Regions from separate parts of the Ruminococcus bovis genome, predicted to be linked through region 2. Evidence: riboswitches for the same ligand, from Rfam matches in the RefSeq annotation. Region 2 holds a riboswitch; each other region holds the start of a gene.
The links. Region 2 has a riboswitch for S-adenosylmethionine ahead of E5Z56_RS10300 (hypothetical protein). Riboswitches for the same ligand answer to the same signal wherever they lie in the genome.

Region 1: linked by a shared signal. The riboswitch ahead of E5Z56_RS05620 (hypothetical protein) and the one ahead of E5Z56_RS10300 (hypothetical protein) in region 2 are both predicted to bind S-adenosylmethionine.
Region 3: linked by a shared signal. The riboswitch ahead of metK (methionine adenosyltransferase) and the one ahead of E5Z56_RS10300 (hypothetical protein) in region 2 are both predicted to bind S-adenosylmethionine.

The regions. Positions count from the first base shown of each region.
Region 1 is NZ_CP039381.1:1,190,878-1,199,001, reverse strand. It holds gene E5Z56_RS05625 (dynamin family protein) at 1-1,648, opposite strand, end outside; gene E5Z56_RS05620 (hypothetical protein) at 1,791-2,078, opposite strand; SAM riboswitch class I at 2,161-2,247, opposite strand; gene E5Z56_RS05615 (type I restriction endonuclease subunit R) at 2,276-5,326, opposite strand; gene E5Z56_RS05610 (restriction endonuclease subunit S) at 5,329-6,600, opposite strand; gene E5Z56_RS05605 (type I restriction-modification system subunit M) at 6,593-8,124, opposite strand, start outside.
Region 2 is NZ_CP039381.1:2,183,982-2,192,105, reverse strand. It holds gene E5Z56_RS10315 (ABC transporter ATP-binding protein) at 1-1,384, opposite strand, end outside; gene E5Z56_RS10310 (TetR/AcrR family transcriptional regulator) at 1,444-2,061, opposite strand; gene sigK (RNA polymerase sporulation sigma factor SigK) at 2,178-2,864, opposite strand; gene E5Z56_RS10300 (hypothetical protein) at 2,995-3,288, opposite strand; SAM riboswitch class I at 3,340-3,470, opposite strand; gene E5Z56_RS10295 (flavodoxin) at 3,618-4,139, shown strand; gene E5Z56_RS10290 (LysR family transcriptional regulator) at 4,267-5,148, shown strand; gene E5Z56_RS10285 (cupin domain-containing protein) at 5,239-5,682, shown strand; gene E5Z56_RS10280 (flavodoxin) at 5,683-6,156, shown strand; gene E5Z56_RS10275 (carboxymuconolactone decarboxylase family protein) at 6,166-6,846, shown strand; gene E5Z56_RS10270 (Crp/Fnr family transcriptional regulator) at 6,904-7,590, opposite strand; gene hcp (hydroxylamine reductase) at 7,706-8,124, shown strand, end outside.
Region 3 is NZ_CP039381.1:574,025-582,148, forward strand. It holds gene E5Z56_RS02785 (amino acid ABC transporter permease) at 1-442, opposite strand, end outside; gene E5Z56_RS02790 (transporter substrate-binding domain-containing protein) at 464-1,231, opposite strand; gene trhA (PAQR family membrane homeostasis protein TrhA) at 2,505-3,152, shown strand; gene metK (methionine adenosyltransferase) at 3,275-4,456, opposite strand; SAM riboswitch class I at 4,521-4,616, opposite strand; gene E5Z56_RS02805 (hypothetical protein) at 4,690-5,751, opposite strand; gene E5Z56_RS02810 (ABC transporter ATP-binding protein) at 5,885-7,747, opposite strand; gene E5Z56_RS02815 (ABC transporter ATP-binding protein) at 7,747-8,124, opposite strand, start outside.

The DNA.
Region 1 (8,124 bases), 990 kb from region 2:
GAATATTAATGGTTTTGATTTTTACTCCATCAATAGCCTTTATCAGTTCGTTCCTTTTGGCGGTTTGTTCTTTCTCTTTCTTATCTTTAGTTTCTGCCAGTTCTTTTTTCTGGTCTTTAAGCTGTTTCTTTGCCAGTAGCAATGCGTTTTGAAGTAGTTTACTTCCGCTCACGCATTTCTTGTAATTTGCATATCTCTGAACATAGTAATTGATTTCATCTTCAACAGACGGGATACCTGTTGCGTACAATTCGTCGCTAATCAATGCACGTGTATTCGTATCCATCACCCTTCCGCAGGGAACTATATTATGACTCGGAAGTGTTCTGTGATCACTGTTATATTTCAGCTTCCAATCCTTATATCCATCCTGATATTCCGGATCAAGCCATCTTTCATCTCTTTTCTTCTCTCCAATAGCACCAACAGCACAGACATACAAAAAAGTAGCCTTTCCATGCCAATTAAGAAATGCCGGTGGTATTGGCTGACTAAAGGCAGAAGTTGGAATATTCTCTGCTTTTGAGAACACAATAAGACAGTTAGGATTTGAGAATCCCTTCCTGTTTTCATCAAGCAGACTTTTTACCTCGTTATTATCGTTTGAAATAACTTGATTCCTATCCATAACGAATATCGGAAGGGCATTGGTCTGTTTACCCATCATCTTTTCAAGGGACTCTCTATGTGCGTGCTGATCAATATCGCTATTGTTGCTTCCGGGCGTATCAAAAATAATGATTTTACACTTATCTTGTTTAAGAATAGAATTTACAAACGGAAGCCTAATAGAAATATTCCAGCCTACATCAGCAATTGGAGGAAACGTTTTCTCACTCTCATTAAGCGCAATCAGAATATCGTGAAGAATCTCATTTGAATTCTTACCTAAAAAAACACAATGCTCACAAATAGCTTTTCTGAATTCTTCAGCAAACTCTGACTCTTCATCACGAGATTCAATATGACCGGGATTAATAACGTATGTAATCGGCTCTCCCTTGTATTCAATACTAAAGGAAACTTCTGTTCCGCTTTCAACTTTAACATCTTTAGCTGTGCAGGGATCAACCTTGCTTGGAAGTATCTCATCTCCGATTATAGCATTGATAAACGCCGATTTACCGACGCTATAAGTACCAATCACGCAAATTGGTATATCGCTGCTAACTGTAGCAGTAAATAGGTTGATTAAATCACCAATCTCTGCATAACTGGTATTAGTTTCATACTTTTTATTTCCGGGAAGGTAGTCCTCAAATTCACTTGATATTCTGTTATATGCAGAACGTATTATTTCGATTGATTCATCCGCCGATTTATACACTCCTACATATTCAGTTAGTATCTTACCTTTTTTGTTAGAATTCCTATTCTCGCTCTTAACTACTTCTTCAAGTATCGAAAAATCATCGCCTGTGCCAACAAATTGTATACACAGTCCTTCCAAGCTACTGTTCTGGTACTGATTGATGTAGCTAACAATATCTTCTACACAATTTGAAAAGACACATTCCTGATTCTGATATTTCAAGAGTTCAGATGTATCAGCAAGCTCCTGCCATACTTTACCAGAATCAAGTGAGATAATAAACTTGATATGATTGTCATATGGATTATATGTGATTTTTATGATTTTCTTAGCCATTGTTTTAGCTCTCCTCAAAACCATATAATTAATATTATTTTATCACAAATCTATTTAAAATCCAATAGGTGAATATATATTTTATATACAAATGATCAGAATTAAGCCGTGCTACAAATATATCATAGCACGGCTTAAGCTATCATCGGATGAAATCCGCGTAATCAATGCGTATTAGGCTTTCATTTCCAATTTTTTGGACATTGCTACCAAAAGCTATGTGACCAACAGTTCCTACATAGTTGATGGTATAATCTTTATTGACTGCGATCACATCGCTTATGTGTCGCTCTGTTGGCTTAACGCCATCTTGGAAAGCAAAACCTTCCTGTTCAGCTTGATTCAAAAATTGTTGACAAAGATCGGCTGTCTTAAAATACACATACACTCTGCCATTCATTTGGGAAAGTTGTTTAATTGTGTGTGACATAAGAATCCTCCTGAATATATTGTATTACCAAAAGAGAGCAGAGCAAAGCGCCCATCGGTTGATAGGCGCTTGTATTTATAGTCACCCATCATTCAAGCATTACCACCTTGCCTTTCGGTAGGTTGGTGTGCGGTCACAGGGCTTGTCCCTCACGCACTCTATATAGGCAAAAAATATTTAGTTTTGTGTTTATATGCTTAATCTTTTCTCAGTGTCTTATATAGTTCTTTTGCCATAACGTCCTGTACTTTCTGATAGAATTCAGGATCGTTAAACAGTTTCTGGAAAGATTCGTTGTTATCAAGGAAACACTGTGTAACAATCTCCTTGAATTTATCAGGGAAAAGGGAATTCACAAACATTTCAGTGCTATTATCGTTGGCATATTTTTTGAACTTTTTAACGTCCTTATCGTCCATAAACATTCGATATATGCCCTCAATTATAACCCTGTCTGCTTCGGTGAATTGACCGTCAAAGCGCTCGTTCACTTTATCTATGATACTCTGCAATGTATCCTTTTTCTTGTTAGGTTTTTTAGGTTCCGATGTCCCGCTTGGAGTCCAGACAACTTTCTTTTCATCAAGTATTATTGCGCCTGTATGCGTTTCTTTAAGATTTGCATATTCAAGTTTGACCTTATCGTCTATATCAACGATGTCTTTTCCCGATTTAGGCAATAACCTCAGAAGGTTTGAAGTGTAGAGATACTCAGCAAAAAGGTCTTTGTCGTGAAGTCTGACAATTTGAGTGACATAACTATAAGTCCTTGTGAACTTACGGAGGTAATCACGAACATCATATTGGTCATCTTCAGAAAGCTCTCTATATCTGTCTATAACAGGTCTAAACATACCAGCAAGTTGACCGAGAGCGGCAGCATTTTGACCTTTTCCGGACTGTCCTGACATAAAGTTGTTGAATTCTTCTACATCATCATAGTTGAACAGCATATAATCGTGCAGCTTATTTCTGTAATCATAAACAGCATTCAGGTCTGTTTCACCCTCCATAGAAGATTCCTCATAAAACGGTTGGAACGCCTTCTTGATCTCCTCTTCGGTGTTCTCAAAATCAAGGACAAAAGTGCTTGTCTTTCCAAAACAAGTTCGATTCAAGCGAGAGAGCGTCTGTACTGCTGCGACACTTTTTAATTTTTTATCAATGTACATTGAATGTAACAGCGGTTCGTCAAAACCTGTTTGGTACTTGTTAGCAACAACAAGGATATTGTATTGATTGCTGTGGAAAACTTTTCGGAACTTTTTATCAGTTGTGATATACTTTCCGTTTTCATCAAGGTTCATAGTCGCTTCTGTAAAAGGCTTTTCCGTTGGCATTTCTTCAAGCGTGATTTCTCCTGAAAAAGCAATCATAACATCACATCCTGCTGAAACCACTGGATTGTCTTTCAGATATTGCTTGATTGCAAGATAATAACGAACCGCATTTGCACGGCTATCTGCAACCACCATTGCCTTACCTTTCCCTCCAATTTGAAATCTGCCGTTAGCAAGGAAATTAGACATAATCATTTCAGTTTTTTGCGTAATTGTATATCCGTGCTTCTTATAATATTTGAATAGTGCTTTTGAAGCCGCTCCTTCAATTAGTTCGGGATTATCCTCGGATACTTTTACAAGCTTGAACGCTTCACGGATAGTGGTATAGTCCTGTAATACATCAAGGATAAATCCTTCATCTATAGCTTGCTTCATAGAATAGACGTGGAATGGACGTTTACCCGGAGTACCGTCAGGTTTGGTGTAAGGCGTTCCGAAAACCTCAATAGTTTCACCTTTTGGCGTTGCTGTAAAAGCGAAGAAAGACTGATTTGCGTGTCTACCCTGACCGATTACTGCGTTTATATACTCATCTGTCAGATCAACATCTTCTATGTTGATTTCCTGCTCCTCGGCATAATCTTTGATAGCTACACCAAGATCTATCAGGCTCCTGCGGAGCATTCTTGCACTTTCGCCGCTTTGTCCCTGATGTGCTTCATCAATGATGATTGCAAACTTTTTACCCGTATAACTATTCATATCCTTGTAGCCAAACAAGAATTTCTGAACCGTACTGATAATTATTTTTTTACCATCGTTAATTGCTTCTGCAAGGCTGTGGGAATTCTTTTTATCATCTATCGCTTCCACAAGACCAACCTTGTGCTCAAAGCTGTTGATTGTGTCCTGAAGCTGCCCGTCAAGTACGACACGGTTTGTTACTACGATAACGGAATCAAATATCCCTTCGTCATTTGCGTCGTGAATAGAAGCCAGACGATAGGCAATCCACGCAATAGAATTTGATTTGCCCGAACCGGCACTGTGCTGGATAAGATAATTGTTTCCAGAACCATTAACCTTTACATCGGCAAGAACTTTACGCACCACATCATATTGATGATAACGTGGGAACAGCAGTTTCTCTTTTGTTTTTCCTGTATCTACATCCTTTTCCTTAACGTGAGAAACAAATCTGTAGAGGATATCCATAAGTGAATCCCGTTGCAAGACTTCTTCCCAAAGATAATGTGTTACATATCCATCAGGGTATTCAGGATTGCCTGCGCTACCACTAACGCCAGCTCCGTTTGAGCCTTGATTGAACGGCATAAAATAGGTGCTTCCGTCTTTGAGTTGCGTTGTCATCCAGACTTCATAAAGGTCAACAGCAAAATATACGAGGAAGCGATGGTCAAGTCGGAAACAAAACTCCTTACTGCTACGATCGTTTTTATATTGCTTGATTGCACATTGATAATCTTGCCCTGTAAGTTGGTTTTTCAGTTCAATAGATACAACGGGAATACCATTCACGGATAGTACCATATCAATGGTATTTGTATTGTGTGGGGAATAGCGGAATTGTCTTGTGCAGCCGAGGATATTCGCCTCATAGCGCTCCACATCGAGATCATTGAGGGCAGTTTCGGGCTTGAAGTAGCAGACTTTCAGCTTGATGCCGAGGTCTTCGATACCGTGGCGAAGAACATAGATCAAGCCCTGTTCGCTGATGCACTTTTCAAGGCGGAAATAGAGCTTTTCCTGTGCGTTCTCGCCGTAGTATTTGAGATACTTCGCCCACGCTTTCGGCTGTGTCTTTTCGATGAACCTGCACAGCACGTCCATACAGATGCACTTGTCAACATCGAACTGACTGCTTTTCAGCGAAACATAACCGCCCTCATCGGAGAGGAAGAACGTCTCGATATCCTGTTCAAAGCGTCTTTCTTTGGTTTCCAAGGTCATACCTCCTTTTTGCCTGTAACATATTCGTATATCAGGGATTTTTTATACTGCTGTAACTTCTCGATCTTCTGCTGTTTGAGGGCGATGAGCTTGTCTATCTGGGAGCATTTGTGGTTGAGAAAGTCAGAAATGGCTTGTTGTTCACTAATTCGTGGGAGTGGAATATATTGTTTTTTCAAAAAGCCTTGGTATATACCAGCCTGTGATTCTCCAACTATTCCTCTGATATAAACATACATCGCCTTAAAACAGTAAAAAAGGTATTTATAAAACAGGAAACGATTCGGAATAAGATATGCAAGATTTTGATTACAGCAGCATTCAATGTTTAGAATCGCTGTTAATCCCTTTGTTTTTCCTTGACCAATTAAACCGAGCATTACTGTGTTTTTGGGTAAAAGTTTTGCATTGGAATTATTAAGTCCTTCTTCTGTAATCTTTTCAGCAGTATCATTGACATATTCGAGATTTATTTCACCAGATGACATCCATGGTATTGTACCATCTTTCCAATATTCAGGTATATTTCTATTTGGTGTTCCTCCCGAACCGATTTCTGCTAAATTCCCAATATGACTTAACTGCCAATGCTCCGGTATCTCCCCGATCCATTCAACCCCACTTTCTTTCATCTGCACATCAGAATCAAGCCCCTTTGTGACAGTCTCGGTGATTACGCTTTGCTTGTATGATTTCAGCTTTTCAATCTGTTTCTCTGCGTTTGTGATAAGTGCGTCTATCTGGATACTTCTCTTTTTTATACTATCTACAATCAAATCTTGTTCATCAACACTTGGGAAAGGAAGCTCATATGCCTTTACGCTTTCTGCGTTAATAGTCCATCTGTTATCATATGAAACACCCTTGCCGTGAGCGAACATAGCCATTGTCCAGTATTGAATCTTAAAATAATAATCGAAGAAAAATGGGTTTATTGATTCTTTGGCTCTTAAATTCACATATGCAGGACTTATAACACCTTCAACTTCAGAGACATTACAATTTGCCCCCGAATACAAATCCATAGGATTTAAAAGAAGGTCTCCAACCTGAACAGGGTTGTAATCATCATAGCTTTCAGCCATTTGCCCACCATTAACTGTTACGTCCTTTACTTGTACTCCACTTCGTGCCAATTTAAGGACAACAGGATTCTTTGTTCCTGCCTTAACTTTTGAGATATAGAAGCAATTCTTAACACGGCGTATTTCCCAATCTGATGGAATGGATGGACACCAAACGATGCCTGTACTAATCATATCACGCATTACCAAACAGCTCCTTCATCAGTATTGTTTCTTCCTCCTCCAGTGCCTTGATATCCGCAAAGATATCTTCCGAGGATTCGGGCTCAGTAAACTTGTAAAACAATCTTGTAAAAGGTATCTCATAGCCGATCTTATCTTTCTTGCGGTCAACGAATGCCAGCGGATTGTACGGCAGGACGTTCTTTGCGATAAACTCGTCTATATCTTCTGAAAGCGGAATAATCTCACTGTCGTTAGAACCTTTGACAGCCTGCGGCTTACCCTTTTTCAGTATGGCTTTTCCATCTTTGTCGGCTTGTGCGGTCATAACAGTTACTTTTGTATAACCGAAATAGTCATTGTCGAACGTCTTTGACTCCACTACAAGATCATCTTTAGTATATATTTCGTTTGAAAAATCTATATAGGCTTTCATAATAAGCTCAATACACTTATCATCAAGGTCAACACGCTTATTGCCGATATTCTTGCGGCGTTTAACAAAACATTTTGATGCATCGATAAGTTGAATTTTTCCTAAACGGTGTACAGGCTTGCCCTTAGTAATCACCCAAATATAAGTAGAAATACCTGTGTTGTAAAACAGATCTGTCGGCAACTGAATGATTGCTTCAACCATATCTTCAGTGATAACGTAACGACGAATCTCTGAAGAGCCGCTACCTGCGTCGCCCGTAAACAAAGACGAACCGTTTTGAATGATTGCCATTCGTCCGCTGCCTTCTTTCAGCTTCTTGATGCCATTAAGCATAAAGAGCATCTGTCCGTCAGAAATAGTAGGCAGTCCGGGGCCAAATCTTCCGTCGTAGCCTTTCTTCGCTTCTTTTTCAACTTCGGCTCTCTCACGCTTCCAGTCAATACCAAATGGAGGGTTGGAAATGATATAATCAAACTCATAGCCACTGAATTTATCATCGCTCAGTGTATCGCCATACATCATACCAGAAGCATTTCCACCTTTGATTAGCATATCCGCTTTTGCGATAGCATATGTTTCAGGGTTAAACTCCTCTCCGAAACAAGTGAGGTCTGCATCTTCGCTAATGTCGGTCAAACGCTCTGTCAGACAGCCGAGCATCTGAGATGTACCCATAGCCATATCGTAGGCGGTTTTGGTACAACCATTTGCCTTAATATATTCTTTTTCGGGAGCTATAAGTAGCTCGGTCATAAGGTATATAATATCACGGCTGGTGAAGTGCGCTCCTGCTTGTTCATCATAGCTCTCAGAGAATTTTCTGATTAGCTCCTCAAAAATGTAGCCCATATCAGTTGAGGTAATTCTATCCGGGGACATATCGCCCTTCGGCGATATAAACTCCTGAATAACCACAAAAAGCACATTGCCGTCAGCCATAGTCTTTACTTGATCGGTGAATTTGAAGTTAGAGATTATATCCTTGACGTTTGAGGAAAAACCTTGCAGATAATTTTCAAAGTTGGATTCGATATTATTCGGATCAGAAACGAGTTTTTTGAAATCAAACTTGCTTGTGTTATAAAAGGCATAACCCGAAGTTTTAC
Region 2 (8,124 bases):
CTATAATATCCATACACTGAGCTTTTTCTAATGCTGACAACACTTGTTCTTTTGTGGCATCTTCTTTGCCAAGTTTTACATTGTCATAGATAGTACCTTTGATTAATCTACTGTTTTGGAATACGAAAGAAACTGTATTCATCAATTCTTCTTTTGAAATATCCTTTGAATTAATATTGCCGATTAAAACTTCACCACTATTAGGGTCAAAGAATCTTGCAATAATATTTGCTAAAGTAGATTTACCACCACCTGATGGTCCTACAAATGCTACTGTTTCACCTGAATTAATTTTTAGGCTAACATTATTTAATGCTTTTTTCTTTCCATCATAGCTATAAGAAACATTCTTTAGCTGAACTGAACCATCCTTAGGTGACTGTGGAGTAGTTGATGATGAAAGAGGTTCTAACTCTAATACAGAGTTAATTCTATTCATTGCATCATTTAGAATTTGATTATTTTCAGTTGCATGCATTGTCTTTGTCAATGTTACTGAAATAATAGGTGTAATGATTATGTAGAAAATTAAATTTAGGATAAACTCTGTTGTAATAGTATCTCTTGTGAAAAACAAAGTTGCACTGATTAAAAATGCAAACACACCGTTAATAAGCATTGTATAAATTGTCATAGGCATACGCAATTCTTTTGTATATGAAATTGCCCATTTGCTATATCTGTCAATAGCACCCTTAAATCTTTTAAATGAAAATACTGACTGACCAAAGGTCTTTACAACAGGAATACCTCTTACATATTCGACAGCTTCATTGGACATATCATTAAGGGCATTTTGGTATTCTTCCATTTTCTTCTGCATTCTTTTACCTGTCATAGTCGCCATAATAACAAAGGCTAACACAACCGGTATAAGACTCAGTAGACCTAATCTCCAGTCAAAGAAGAATAACATAAATAATAGTGCAATAGGTGTTACGAAAGAATTTGCCATATCAGGTAATTGGTGAGCAAGATATGTTTCTGTTGCACCACTAGACTCATTAATAATACTTCTTAATTTACCACTACCGAAAGACTCAATCTTGCCTAGTGGTAATGTTGTGATATGGTGAGTCATAGTTTTTCTTAAATTTGCTTGTACTCTAAAGGCTGATAAGTGGGAACACATTAATGCACCTATGTAAATAAGTATAGCAAGTACAGAAAAAATAACTGCCATCCAACCATCATATGCAAGGTTCTCAGCATTCTTTAAGTCAGAAATATTATCAAGAATTTCTTTGATAATTTTCCAAATATAAATGAAAGGAACTAATGCTACTAATGCACTAATACCCGACAGTACCCATGAAAGATATGTAAGGACTTTATATTTCCCTGCATATTCTATTAGGGTTGATAGATTTGATTTCTTTTTCATAAAATCCCTCCTAAAAATTAGTTAGTTGTAGCTAACCTATATGTAAAAAATATAGGGTATTAGAACCCCATAATTTTTTCCCAACCTGCAGTATAGAAATCCCTAAGTTGTTTAACATATACAACTGCCTCTTCTTTTGGCATATTGTGTCTTACAATTTCAAACATTCCACCAAACATACCACTTGCAAGAATATGACAAAGTTTCTTGTCTATTTCCGGTACTTCATAACCTAGTTTTCTTTGTACTTCTATAAATCTATAAGTTGACTCAACTTCCACTTCCACCATATTGTGAATAAAGTGTTCATATGGTGTACCCTGTGAACAACAGATAATTAACTTAAAAATATCAAAATTATCATAAATATACTCTACACATCTAGAAATACAATCTCCTGAACAACTGCCCATATTTTCTCTTTTATTTTCGTCAGGAATATTGTCAAATTCTTCTTGTGACTCCATAAACATATGCATTACTGTTTTTGCTTGTTCTTCAACAAGACCACTAAACAAGGCCTCTTTGTTAGAGAAATAACCATAAAATGCACCGGTAGTTACATTAGCTTTCTTTACAATATTTCTTAATGATGAAGACAAGAAACCTTTTTCTAAAAATTCTTCCTTACCTGCATTTAAAATATTTTCAAGTGTTCCATTATCTTTATTTATCATACCACACCTCATATAACATTGTTATATAACACTGTTATATTATAATCCCACATAATTATTTTGTCAATAGAAAAAGCGAGTAATTAGGATAATTCCTCTTTACTCGCTTAAAATAATCAGTTGTTATCATACCTTTCTTTTAATTTTTCTAAAGCCTTTTTCTCTATTCTTGAAACATATGATCTTGAAATATTCATAATTGATGATACTTCTCTTTGGGTTAGTGGTTTACTACCGTTTAGTCCATATCTTAAGTTAATTATTTGCAATTCTCTTTTTGTTAAAGTTTCAGTTAGGTACTTATTAATCTTTTGGAGATTTAGCTTTTTATCTAAGTTATCTGCAAAGTCATCATCAATAGAAAGTAAGTCCATTAATTTTAGGGTGTTACCGTCTTTGTCAATATCAACTGCATCTTCCAGAGAAACATTTTGTGAGGACTTTTTCAAATTTCTAAAATGCATTAGAATTTCATTTTCAATACACCTTGATGCATAACTGCTGAGTTTTATATTTTTGTCCATATCAAAGGTATTTATGGCTTTAATAAGTCCTATTGTACCGATTGAAACTAAATCATCTTGGTCAACATTTACTGCATAATATTTCTTAATAATATGTGCTACTAATCGCAAATTATGTTCTACTAAAATATTTCTAGCCTTAATATCGCCATTCTTGGACTTTAGAAGGTATTCCTTTTCTTTCTCTTCCGATAATGGTTTAGGGAATTTTCCGTTACCACATATGTGAAGAATAAAGGTAAAAATATACTGACCTAAAAAATTTATAAATTCCAGCACAACACCACCTCCAAATTACTAGTACATTTTATTCAATGAATTTGGCATTTTGCTTGTACTTATAATTTTTATTTAAACAGAAATAGCTGACACCTAAGTGGTATCAGCCTTTCTGTTTTACATATTGATTTTACTTTGATTGTTTTAGTACTTCACTGTAATCAATCTTGATAAGTGGTTCTTCCCCAATTTTGTCTGTTGATTGATAGGCAATATGACCTACTGTACCAACATAATTAATTGTGTTGTTCCTATTAACTGCCATAATATCAGATGGTTTTCTCTCAGTTGGCTTCTTTCCATCACTAAAAGTAAAGCCCTCACTTTCGGCATCAATCATAAACTGATTTGCTACTGAATTGTCCTTAAGATAAACATAGATTCTTCCTTCATTTTCTGCTAATAAGTTTTTAATTCTTGACATAAAAAATTCTCCCTTTGAGTAATAATTCCACAAAGAGAGGTAAAAAAATAACACCCATCGTTACCGATAGATGTTGACCAGACTAAATATATACACACCATCGGTTAAGCTTTACCACCTTGCCTTTTGGTAGGTTGGTGTGCGATCATAGGGCTTACTCCCTCACGCACTCTTTATGGTAGTTTCATAATAACACTTTAGTTTATATATGTCAAGAAGAAATTAATAAGTTATACTTATTATTTACATAAGTATAAAGAATTGAATTATAGGTACTTTTTAAATATAATTAAAATGTAGAGTAAATTTGTAAATTTGGAGGAATCTTTATGAGTAAAAATTTAATCATCTATTATTCACGAAAAGGTGAGAATTATGTTAATGGAAATATTGTAAGCCTTAAGAAAGGCAATACTGAAATTTGTGCTGAGTATATTAGTAATGCAGTTGGTGGAGATTTATTTGAAGTTGAAACTGTAAATGAATATTCAGAAAACTACACTCAATGTACTAAAGAGGCAAAAGATGAATTCAATAGCAATGCAAGACCTGAACTAAAAAAGTATCTTGACAGTATTGAAGAATATGATAACATTTTTATTTGTGGTCCATGTTGGTGGGGTACTTACCCTATGGCAGTATTTTCTCTTATTGAGAAGTTAGATTTTAACGGTAAAAATGTATTGCCTTTAATGACACATGAGGGTAGTGGTCTTGGTAACTCAGTAAACGACTTAAAGAAAATTTGTATTGGTGCTAATGTTAAAGCAGGTCTTGCTATTCATGGTGCTGAGTCAGAAAATTCTGAAAGTAAAGTTACCTCTTGGGCAAAGAAAAGCATTGATGAATAAATCTATTTACACTAAACATCTACTAAATTAATCATATCTTTACACAAGAAAGATAGTATAGCGTAATTGTTTCTATACTGTCTTTCTTATTATTTAACAATATGTTATAATTAATTTGGTGATAAATATGGAACTTAGAGTTTTGAATTATTTTTTAGTTATTGCTAATGAAAAAAATTTTACTAAAGCAAGTCAGCTTTTACATATAACTCAACCTACCCTATCAAGGCAAATTGCTCAACTTGAAAAAGAACTAGGCACAAAGTTATTTATAAGAAACAATCACAACATTTCTTTAACTGAGGATGGATTAATTCTTAAAAGAAGAGCACAGGAAATTTTATCCTTAGCCGATAAGACAGTCAAGGAACTTTCTTACAATGAAAAGGAACTTGAAGGTGTAATAAATATTGGTTGTGGGGAATTTTTGTCTTCTAAAATTTTAGGTGATATTATTGCTGAATTTAGGAAGAAATATCCACTTGTACAATTTGACTTACATAGTGGCAACGGTTACAGTGTTTTTGACAGAATAGAAAGTGGACTTCTTGACATTGGACTTGTACAAACTCCTATTGATATAGACAAATATAACTATGTTACTATGCCTGTTAAGGAACTTTGGGGTGTTTACATTTGTGAAGAATGTGAATTAGCTAACAAGGAATTTGTTGAACCTAAGGACTTAAAAAATCTTCCTATGATTGTATCTATGAACAAGTTTATGCAACAAAAAGTAAACAGTTGGCTAGGTAAAAGCAGTGGTAATATGATTGTGGGAAAAGGTAATTTAATATACAATCAAGCTATGATGGGCAAAAGTACAGAAAGTTGTGTTGTAGGAATAGAACTTAACTGTAAATATGATGGTTTAAAATTTGTTCCTTTCAGTCCTAAAATTGAAAGTGAAACTGTGTTAATTTGGAAGAAAGACTGTATATTTTCTACTGCTACATCAACATTTATTGAGTTTATAGAACAATACCTAAAAGGCATAACTAACAATTAATTTTAAGTATTAGACATTGTATTATTAAGGATATATAATGTAAATAAGGAATAATATAATAAGTTATTTATCAGACAGGAGGAAAAGTAAATGAAGTATTTAGATAAGAAAGAATTTGACAAAGCCAACAAATTTGGCACAGGTAATCCTAATGATGCTTTTGCAAAGTATTTTGTTGGTAATTCATTTTTGAATCCACTAACTAATCCTAAGGATACAGCAGTATTCCTAGCTAATGTTACATTTGAACCGGGTTGTAGAAACAACTGGCACATTCATCACGCTAAGAGTGGTGGTGGACAACTACTTATCTGTACTGCCGGTGAAGGTTGGTATCAGGAAGAAGGCAAAGATGCAGTTGAACTAAAGGAAGGCTCTGTTATTACAATTCCACCTGAAGTTAAACATTGGCATGGTGCTAAGAAAGACAGCTGGTTCTCACACATTGCAGTAGAAGTTCCCGGTGAAGAAACTTCCAATGAGTGGTGTGAAGAAGTTAGTGATGAAGAATATAACAAATTGGAGGAAAAATAAATGAGTAAGAAATTAGTAGCTTATTTTTCAGCAAGTGGTGTTACAAAAAGCGTTGCAGAAAGACTTGCTAATATTGCAAATGCTGATTTATTTGAAATTAAACCTACTGAAAAATACACAAGTAAAGACCTAGACTGGATGGACAAGAAAAGTAGGACTACTTATGAAAAGGACCATCTTGACTTTAGACCTGAAATTAAATCTAAGGTTGAAAATATGGAACAGTATGATGAAGTTTTTGTTGGCTTCCCTATTTGGTGGTATGTTGCTCCTAACATTATTGATACTTTCCTAGAAAGTTATGACTTCTCCAACAAGAAAGTAATTCCATTTGCTACTTCCGGTGGCAGTGGTCTAGGTAGAACTGTTGATGTACTAAAGCCTCTATGTGACAGTAGCACAAAATGGGATAAGGGTAGAATGATGAACCATATTTCTGATGATGAAATCAAAAACTGGGTAGAAAGTTTATAAGGTGATAATATGAACTTAAAGATTACTGATCCTGAATATATTGAAAGATTCAATCATTTTGCATTTGATGAAGTTGTAAATGCTGAAGAAAGTCTAGACACTAAGACTAGATATATGGCTATTCTTGCAACACTTATCGGTTGTCAAGGTACTGATGCATACAGAGAAATGCTAGGCAAAGCACTTGATGACAAAGTTAGTCCTATTGTAATTAAAGAAGTTGTATATCAGGCTACTGACTATCTTGGTTATGGCAGAACTCTTAACTTCTTAAACATTACTAATGAAGTATTTGCTGAAAGAAATATTGAGATGCCACTTGAAAGTCAATGTACTACTACACTTGAAGACAGACTTGAAAAAGGTATTGAAGCTCAAGCTACTATCTTTGGTGAACATATGAATGAGGCCTGGAAAGCAGGTACTATCAACAAGTGGTTAGCTGATAATTGCTTTGGTGACTACTACACAAGAAAAGGTCTTACTCTTGCAGAAAGAGAAATGATTACTTTCTGTTTCTTATCTGCTCAAGGTGGTTGTGAACCTCAGCTTATTGCACATTCAAAAGGCAATATGAATATGGGCAATGACAAAGAATTTTTAATTAAAGTTGTTTTACAATGTGTTCCATATATTGGTTACCCTAGAAGTCTAAATGCTATTAACTGCATTAATAAGGCTTGTAAATAATTTAAAATTATAAAAAATTGACCTACACATTAGCGTAATGCTTTTGTGTAGGTCTTTTTATATAAGTAATTGAAAATGATTTTTTGTATTGATGAAGAAGTTTTCTTTTTGCATTTTGCTGATTTCGTAGGACAATGCACTTCTATCTACATTAAGGTAATCGGCTAATTCTTGGCGATTATAGGGAATATCAAAGGTAGTAGAATTCTTTGATTTTGACACATAGGACAGGTATGACAATAATTTCTCTCTAATAGTTTTAGGTGTTGTTATTAAAATTTTCTTAGACAGATTAAGGCACTTTACTGATGAGATTGTAAGTAAATTTTTGATTATACTATTATGATAAGTACACACATTACTACATAAGTTCATAATTTTATTGATTTCAAAGAATACTACTTTTGAATTTTTTGCTGACACTACATCAACCATAATTGGTTCATTCATAATGCAAGCATAATTTTCTCCGAAAATCTCCCCTACCGTTACTGTATCAATTATGTTCCTATTACCCCACACATCATTATTTTCTATTATTATATTTCCATCAAGTACAAGTCCTATTGTGTTTACACTTTGTCCTGTTGTAAAGATATACTCACCTTTGTTATATTCTTTGATAGTTGGTTTTAGACAATACAATAAGCTATTTAATTCTTCTACAGAAATATTATTAAACAATAATGAATTTTCTAGGACTTTTATATTCTCTTGGATTAAAAGTTTTTCTTGTAATTTCAAAATAGCAAATTCATCCTTTTTAGATTTTGTTGTAGAAACAACATAATTATAATTGAAAATATATTATACTAACCTCACAAAGTCAAGGGACTTTGAAATTTTGGAGGTATATATAATGGAAAATAAAATGTTTTGTTATCAATGTCAAGAAACTGCTAAATGTAGTGGTTGTACTATGAGTGGTGTATGTGGTAAGACACCTGACACAGCAGTTATGCAAGACTTGTTGGTATATGTAAGTAAGTTACTATCTACTGTTACAACACAGTTAAGAAAAGAAAACAAGGTTATTGATAAGGAAATTAATCACCTTATTACACTTAACCTATTTACAACAATTACAAATGCAAATTTTGACAAAAAGGTAATTGAAGAGAGAGTAACAGAAACTTTAAAGGTTAAGGAAGAATTACTTTCTAAGGTTAAGGATAAAAATTCTTTATCAGAAAAAGTATTTTGGAATGGCAACAAAGATGAATATGAAAGCAAAGGTAAAACTGTCGGTGTACTTTCTACTAAAGATGAAGATGTTAG
Region 3 (8,124 bases), 830 kb from region 2:
TCATTGGTGGCACAATTCTCTTGATAACCTGTAGTAACACAATCTTAAAGAAAATTTGTGTTTTTGTCATACCAAGAACTTGACCTGCCTCATACTGACCCTTTGAAATTGACTCAATACCACCTCTGTAAATTTCTGAGAAGTAGCAAGAATAGTTAATTACAAATGCAAGTAGTGCTGCTGAAAATCTTGGTAGCAGTCCTGTATTTAGGATAAGACCGGGACCGTAATATACAATTATTAATTGAAGTAGTAGTGGTGTACCTCTGATAATCCAAACGAAGGTACGAACCAACCACCTTAGTGGTTTGAACTTACTCATTGAGCCAAAACAGATTATTAAGCCAAGTGGTAGTGAAAATAAAAGTGTCAATCCAAATAGCTGAAGTGTAGACAAAAATCCGTTTAATAGGTCAAGAGTGATAGATAGAAAATCGCTCATTTATTTATCATTCCTTATGTATTACTTACAAAGTGCAACATTATATTTCTTAGATAGCTTTTCAAGTGTGCCATCCTTAGTTAAGTCCTTAATGTACTGATTGAACTTTTCTGTCATATCAGATTTCTTACGGAAACCAACACCGTATTCTTCCTTAGTTAGAGATAGGCTGTGACCAAGTGTTTCATAGCTTGTACCCTTACCTGTCATAGCGTCAGCCATTGTGCTGTCAATAATACAAGCATCAACAGAACCTGACTTAACTTCTAGAAGTGTATCACTCTGTGCTGATACAGGAGTATACTTTAGGTTGTTATCCTTAGCAGCAGCTTCACCTGCAGAACCTGATTCAACTGCAAACTTTAGCTTTGAAAGTGACTTAACATCCTTGTACTTGTTAAGTTCATCCTTCTTCATAACAACAACCTGTTCATTCTTAGCATAAGCATCAGTAACACTTGTGTTCTTCTTAACTTCATTTGTGATTGTCATACCGTTCCAAGCACAGTCAATTGACTTTGTGTTAAGTTCCATAAACTTGTTATCCCAGTCGATTTCAATAAACTTAACCTTAACGCCCATTTTCTTACCGACAGCCTGAGCAAATTCTGTATCAAAACCTGTCCAGTTGCCCTTATCGTCTTTATAGTTCATTGGAGCATAGTCTGTAATACCTACAACCAATTCACCCTTATCCTTGATGTATTCATAGTCAGAGCTTGAACTGCCACAAGCAGTAACAAGCACAGCCATAACTGCACATAATACTAATGCTAATACTTTTTTCATTGTTGTACCCTCTTTTACTTTTTTATTTTTTATTGTTGGAAACCATTTTCTTATATCTTCTATTATTAATTGCCAACAAAGTACCTAAGCCTAAAACTAAAAATGCAAATAACTTTTTCATAATAATACTTCCTTTACAAATTCATTTCAAACTTACCTACCTATTTTACTTTATTTCGCTAAACTTGTAAAGTGGTAATTTAGCAAAATTTAAAGAATTAGGTCACTTCTTTTTTACATCACATACAAAAATTACGGAAAATTCTTTCATTTTTATGATGTTGTTTTATTTGTAAAAGAATATTGTGCCTGTATACCCTATTGAATTAGTTTTTTTAATTCTTGTAAATAAAAACCGGTTTTATAAATTTGGGTTTTTCAATTTTGTCTGTTGGTAAAGTTGAGAATGATAAATTAGGGTTTGTGGGGATGTAGTATTGTAAAAAATGTAAACTATGTCATTGTATGAACTGTAAATTATGTGGTTACACAATTTATATTATAACGATATTTTGTAGTATAAGCAGTATCAATTTTTATATCATATTATGGCTCACAGTCGTAGGGGCGAACATCGTTCGCCCGTTAAAAAAGTGTGATACCTATGGGATTTTTGTCCTATGATGAAATTTAAAATTACAATTATTTACAAAGGACAAAATGCCAATATAGAGGCTAGTTTGTAACGGGACATCAATGATGTCCCCTACAACTGTGAGACATAGTTTTTATATTATTTTAGGTGCATATTCTTACTATAAATTTTTCTTTATAGCCGATTGAATTTAAAAGAAATTTTACTTTACACTCAATAAAAATTAAAAGACAAACCCAAATTTGCAAAACTAATTTATCGTAATACAGAAACAAAATTGAAAGCCCTAATTCGCAGAGATAAATTATTATAACCCACAATTGAAATTGAAAAACTAAATTGTATTATTATTTATAACCCTTTACCATAAAATATAAAAACATATTATCGGTTTAGTTACATAGATAAAGATAAAGAGTTTATAATGCTAAATATGCATAACAATATAGCTAAAAGGGATAAATTGCATAGGGATACATATTGATAAAACTGAGAAGATAATGGATAATAATATTTAGGAAACAGAATATTATAACTTAGCTAAATAACATAGTAATATAGCTTATAAGAAACAAATATAATAACACAACTTAGAAAAATACAATTTAGCGAAAGAATAATATAGCAACACAGTAAAACATCTTGGCTACAAAAATAAAGAATAGAGATGATTAATTAATGGGAAAAATCAAAAGGAAATACACATTAGGGGAAGAAATTTTTTCTTCTGTCAGCCATGGTGTGGGAGCTTGTTTGTCCATAGCAGGTACAGTTGTTTTGCTTGTATTTTCGGTTATATACGGAAATGCATTGGCAGTTGTCAGTTCGGCAATTTACGGTGCATCACTGATAATTCTTTACACAATGAGTACACTGTACCATTCATTTACAAATGAAAAGGTAAAGCATTTTTTTCAGATAATGGACCACAACACAATATTTTTGCTTATAGCCGGTACATACACACCGATTACTCTGTATATTCTTGGTGGTGTTACAGGTTGGATACTGTTTTCTGTTGTGTGGGTTGCATCAATTATCGGCATAACACTAAATTCAATTAATATGGAAAAGGCAAAGATTCCTTCTCTTGTTTGTTACATTGCTACAGGTTGGGTTATTATCTTCGCCATAAAGCCACTGATTGCAAAAGTACCTTTCCTTTCTGCATTATTTCTTGTGCTTGGTGGTATAATTTATACTGTTGGTATTGTGTTTTATGTAATTAAAAAGGTGAAATACTTCCATCCCATATGGCATATTTTCACTATACTTGGCAGTGCATTTCACTACTTCTCAATCTTAATAGCAATTATAAAAATGTAATATAAACGAAAAATTAAGGCTGATACTTTATTGTATCAGCCGTTTTTTGTATAAGAAAAGCCAAGACTATTTAGTAGCCTTGGCTTAGGATTATAAAAATTTAAAAGTTATAAGTAATTTAATTATGCTAATGCTTTCTTTAGTTCTTCTACCTTATCGGTATCTTCCCACTTAACATTAAGGTCTGTTCTGCCCATATGACCATAAGCAGCAGTAGGTAGGAACTTAGTATTACGAAGGTTAAGTTCTTCAATAATAGCAGCCGGACGGCAATCAAATACCTTCTTAACAGCATTTGCTATTTCACTATTACTATACTTACTTGTATCGAAAGTATCTACCATAATTGAAACAGGCTTTGCAACACCGATTGCATAAGCAAGTTGTACTTCACATATGCTAGCAATACCTGAGGCAACGATGTTCTTAGCAATATATCTTGCATAGTAAGCAGCACTACGGTCAACCTTAGTTGGGTCTTTACCTGAGAATGCACCACCACCATGACGACCATAACCACCGTATGTGTCAACAATAATCTTTCTGCCTGTTAGACCTGAGTCACCGGCAGGACCACCGATAACAAATCTGCCTGTTGGGTTTACAAGAATTCTTGTGTCATCTGTTAGTAGGTTTTCAGGGATAATTGGCTTGATAACATACTTGATTAAATCATTTCTAATCTGTTCAAGTGTAACATCTTCATCATGTTGAGTAGAGATAACAACTGTGTCAATGCTAACAACCTTGCCATCTTCATAAAGAGCAGTAACCTGAGTTTTGCCGTCAGGACGAAGATACTTTAGTGTACCGTTCTTTCTAACCTCAGTTAACTTCTTAGCCAGTTTGTGAGATAGTGAAATAGTTAGTGGCATTAGTTCTTCTGTTTCGTCACAAGCATAACCAAACATCATACCCTGGTCACCTGCACCAAACTGATTGTACTTGTCTTCTTCACCGTCTTTTAGTTCGTAACTTTCGTTAACACCCATTGCAATGTCAGGTGACTGTGTTGTAATCATATTGTTGATTTTGCAGTTATGACCGTTAAATAGAAGTTCATCTCTGTCATAACCGATTTCATTAATTACATTTCTTGTAACTGCTTCATAATCAACTTTAGCAGTTGTACTGATTTCGCCCATAATGTTTACGATACCGGCAACTGCTGTTGTTTCACAAGCTACATGAGCCATATTGTCTTGTTCAAAAATTGCATCAAGAATTGCGTCACTAATCTGGTCACAAACTTTGTCAGGATGTCCTTCAGTAACTGATTCTGATGTAAATAAATACTTTCCCATATCTATACTCCTTTTCTTATATTTCTTACCACAAAAAAAGCCACCGTGAAAGACGGTGGCTTAATACTCATCTTTCGGTTATACCGCAGGAATTAGCACCTTGCTTTTCGCAGGTTGCCGGACTTCATAGGGCCTGTCCCTCAGTCGCTCTTGATAAGAAAATATTTAATTTTTCTACCTTCATAGTGTAACACATAGTAAATATAATGTCAACTGTCGGAATAAATTGTCAGTTATTCTGCTGAAGAAGTGCTTTCAGAAGTAGGTTCTGTTGTGCTTTCTGCTACACTTTCTGTAGTATTTTCTTCAGTAGAGTTTTCTTCTGTGTTAATGGATGGGTTTGTGTTGTCATCATCCATTGTTTCAAAGTTACCACCGTAGTTGTTAACAATTTCAACAACCTTGTTGTATGTAGAAGCATTTGCATCATTGTTGATTAGAGATATTGTAGGGTCTGTTTCCTTTGACAATCTGTTATTTAATTCATCAACACTACTTAGCACTTCACCGTTATATGTTACTGTATCACCTGAAACAGTAATTGCAACAAGTGTTTCGTGGATTGAAGTGGAAGAAGTAGGTTCTGCACTGTCTGACATAGGTAGTAGGTTTTGAATATCTTCCTTAGTTGGAATGTGTCCAAAGTAAGCGTAAACACCACCACATAAAGCACCTAGGATAATAATGATAACAACAAATGTTTTTAGTCCTGTATGCTTTTTCTTTTCGGAATGGCCTTTATTTTTGTCACTTTTCTTAGAAGATTTTTCAGCTTTTCTGTCACTTGATTTACTGTTATCTCTTCTGTTACTGCTGTGACTTTCGTGACTAATGTGACTATCGTGGCTACTGTGTCCTCTGTCCTTTTTCTTAGACTTTTTCTTTTTGTCCTTAGAACCTTTGGAACTTTTACTGCTTGAACTTCTGCTACCTGAACTGCCGGAACTTCTGTTACTTCTGCTTTCACCACTATCGTTAGTATCAGCAGAGTAACTGCCCTGTGGTTCTTTAGTTTCAGGTGTAACTTCTTCAGTTTCTATATTTTCAGCATATGTATTTCTTCTAGGGCTATTGCTCTTTAGTTCTCTTGAAGAACTGTTGTCAAATACATATTCATCTTCGTTATTATCAATAGGTTCATCACTAAAGAAGTCAATCTGTTGTTTTGCTTTTCTTTGTTCGGCTAAGATTTTGTCAACTTCATCATCAATGTTAGTCATATCAGTTTTGAAGTCATCAAAAGATGTTTCTTTGTTTTCATCTTCAAAATAGCCGTGTGTACCTTTTTTTGCCATACTATCAACTCCTTTAATCAAATATATCACATTTTTGTGATTACTTCAACTGTTATTGTGTGTTCTTTTTTTGAAAAAATTAGGGAAGTTACATAGAAACTGTAACTTCCCTTTGTGTTAAAGTGATAAATTTTTAAGATACTTTATCAAACTGACTGTTGTATAGGTCTGCATAATAACCACCCTTTGCAAGTAGTTCTTCATGAGTACCTTGTTCAACAATGTCCCCATCTTTCATAAATAGGATTAAGTCAGCATTCTTGATTGTTGAAAGTCTGTGAGCAATAACAAAACTTGTTCTGCCTTCCATTAGGTTATCCATAGCCTTTTGGATAAATGCCTCTGTTCTTGTATCAACTGAAGAAGTAGCTTCATCAAGAATAAGAATCTTAGGGTCGGCAAGAATTGTTCTTGCAATAGTTAATAACTGCTTTTGACCTTGGCTAACATTAGATGCTTCTTCATTTAGAACCATATTATAGCCATCAGGTAGGTGCTTAACAAAGTCATCAACATGAGCAGCCTTTGCAGCTTTTACAACATCTTCATCACTTGCATCCAACTTACCGTAACGAATGTTCTCCATAATTGAACCTTTAAATAGCCATGTATCTTGAAGAACCATACCGTAAAGTTCTCTTAGTTCTCTTCTGTCAAAGTCATTAATGTTGTGTTCATCAACTAAGATGCTACCACCGTTTAGGTCATAGAATCTCATCAGTAGCTTAACCATTGTTGTTTTACCTGCACCTGTAGGGCCAACAATAGCAATCTTCTGACCTTGCTTAACTTTAGCTGAGAAGTCGTGAATAATAATTTTGTCCTCGTTGTAACCGAATTTTACATGGTCGAATGTTACATTACCTGTGATTTCATCAACAGTAACATTTTCACCGTTAGGCTTTTTGCAATGGTTTTCAGCCTCTTGTGACTCTTCCTTTTCACCGATAAATTCAAAAATTCTTTCAGCTGATGCAGTCATTTGCTGAATCATATTACTTACTTGAGCAAGTTGCTGAATAGGCATTGTAAACTGTCTTACATACTGAATAAATGACTGAATGTCACCAACTGTAATTGTACCTTGAATAGCTAGGTAGCCACCAAGCACTGCAATTGCACCGTAAGCTAAGTTACCGATTACCTGCATAATAGGACCTGCTAAACCTGAGAAGAACTGGCTCTTCCATGCTGATTTATAAAGCATATTGTTGGACTTTTCAAATTCTTCAACATTTCTGTCAACTGTGTTAAAAGCCTGAACAATGTTAACACCACTGATTGTTTCTTCAACTTGACCGTTAACATGACCTAGGTAATCTTGCTGATTTCTAAAGTGTTTCTGAGAAATCTTGAAAATAAGTGAAATAAAGATTAGTGCAACCGGTAGAATAACTAAGGCAATAAGTGTCATCATCCAGTTAATACTAAACATCATATATAGCACACCGATAATTGTTGAAATTGATGTTACTGCCTGAGTTGCAACCTGGTTTAAACTTGTGCAAAGAGTATCAACATCATTTGTGATGATAGATAGTGTTTCACCTGTTTGGTGTCTGTCAAAGTAGTTCATAGGAAGAAGATTGATTTTGTATGAAATATCTCTTCTTAATCTATAACCAACCTTCTGAGTTACTGTACTCATTAGGAAGTTCTGAACAAAACCACAAACTGAACTTGTAATATAGATACAAAGCAGTCCGATTAAGATACCGGCAATTTTACCGAAATCAATACCTGAACCACCGGAATACTTACTCATAATTCCGTTGAAAAGTTCTGTTGTTGCATTACCTAAAATCTTAGGTCCTATAACATTGAAAACTGTACTTGCAATGGCGAAAATTACAACAATGAGTATGGCAAACTTGTAGTTGCCGATATATTTAAAAAGGCTTTTGATAGAACCCTTAAAGTCTTTTGCTTTAGCTGTTCCCATCATTCTTCCTTGTGGACCTCTACCACCTCTAGGTCCTCCCATAGGCATAGGCATTACTGTAATTCCTCCTTTGACAACTGACTTTCTGCAATGTCACGATAAACCTGACAGTTTTTCAGTAGTTCTTTGTGTGTACCCTTACCAACGATTTTACCGTTGTCAAGTACAAGTATCTGTTCAGCATTTAGAACTGTGCTGATTCTTTGAGCAACAATAAGGATTGTGCTATTCTTAATATTTTCGCTAAGTGCCTTTCTTACTGCAACATCAGTCTTAAAGTCCAGTGCTGAGAAACTGTCGTCAAAGATTAGCACTTCAGGTTCATTTGCAATAGCTCTTGCAATTGATAGTCTCTGTCTTTGACCACCGGAAACATTAGTACCACCTTGGCTAATGTGTGTTTCATATTTCTTAGGCTTTTCATTGATAAA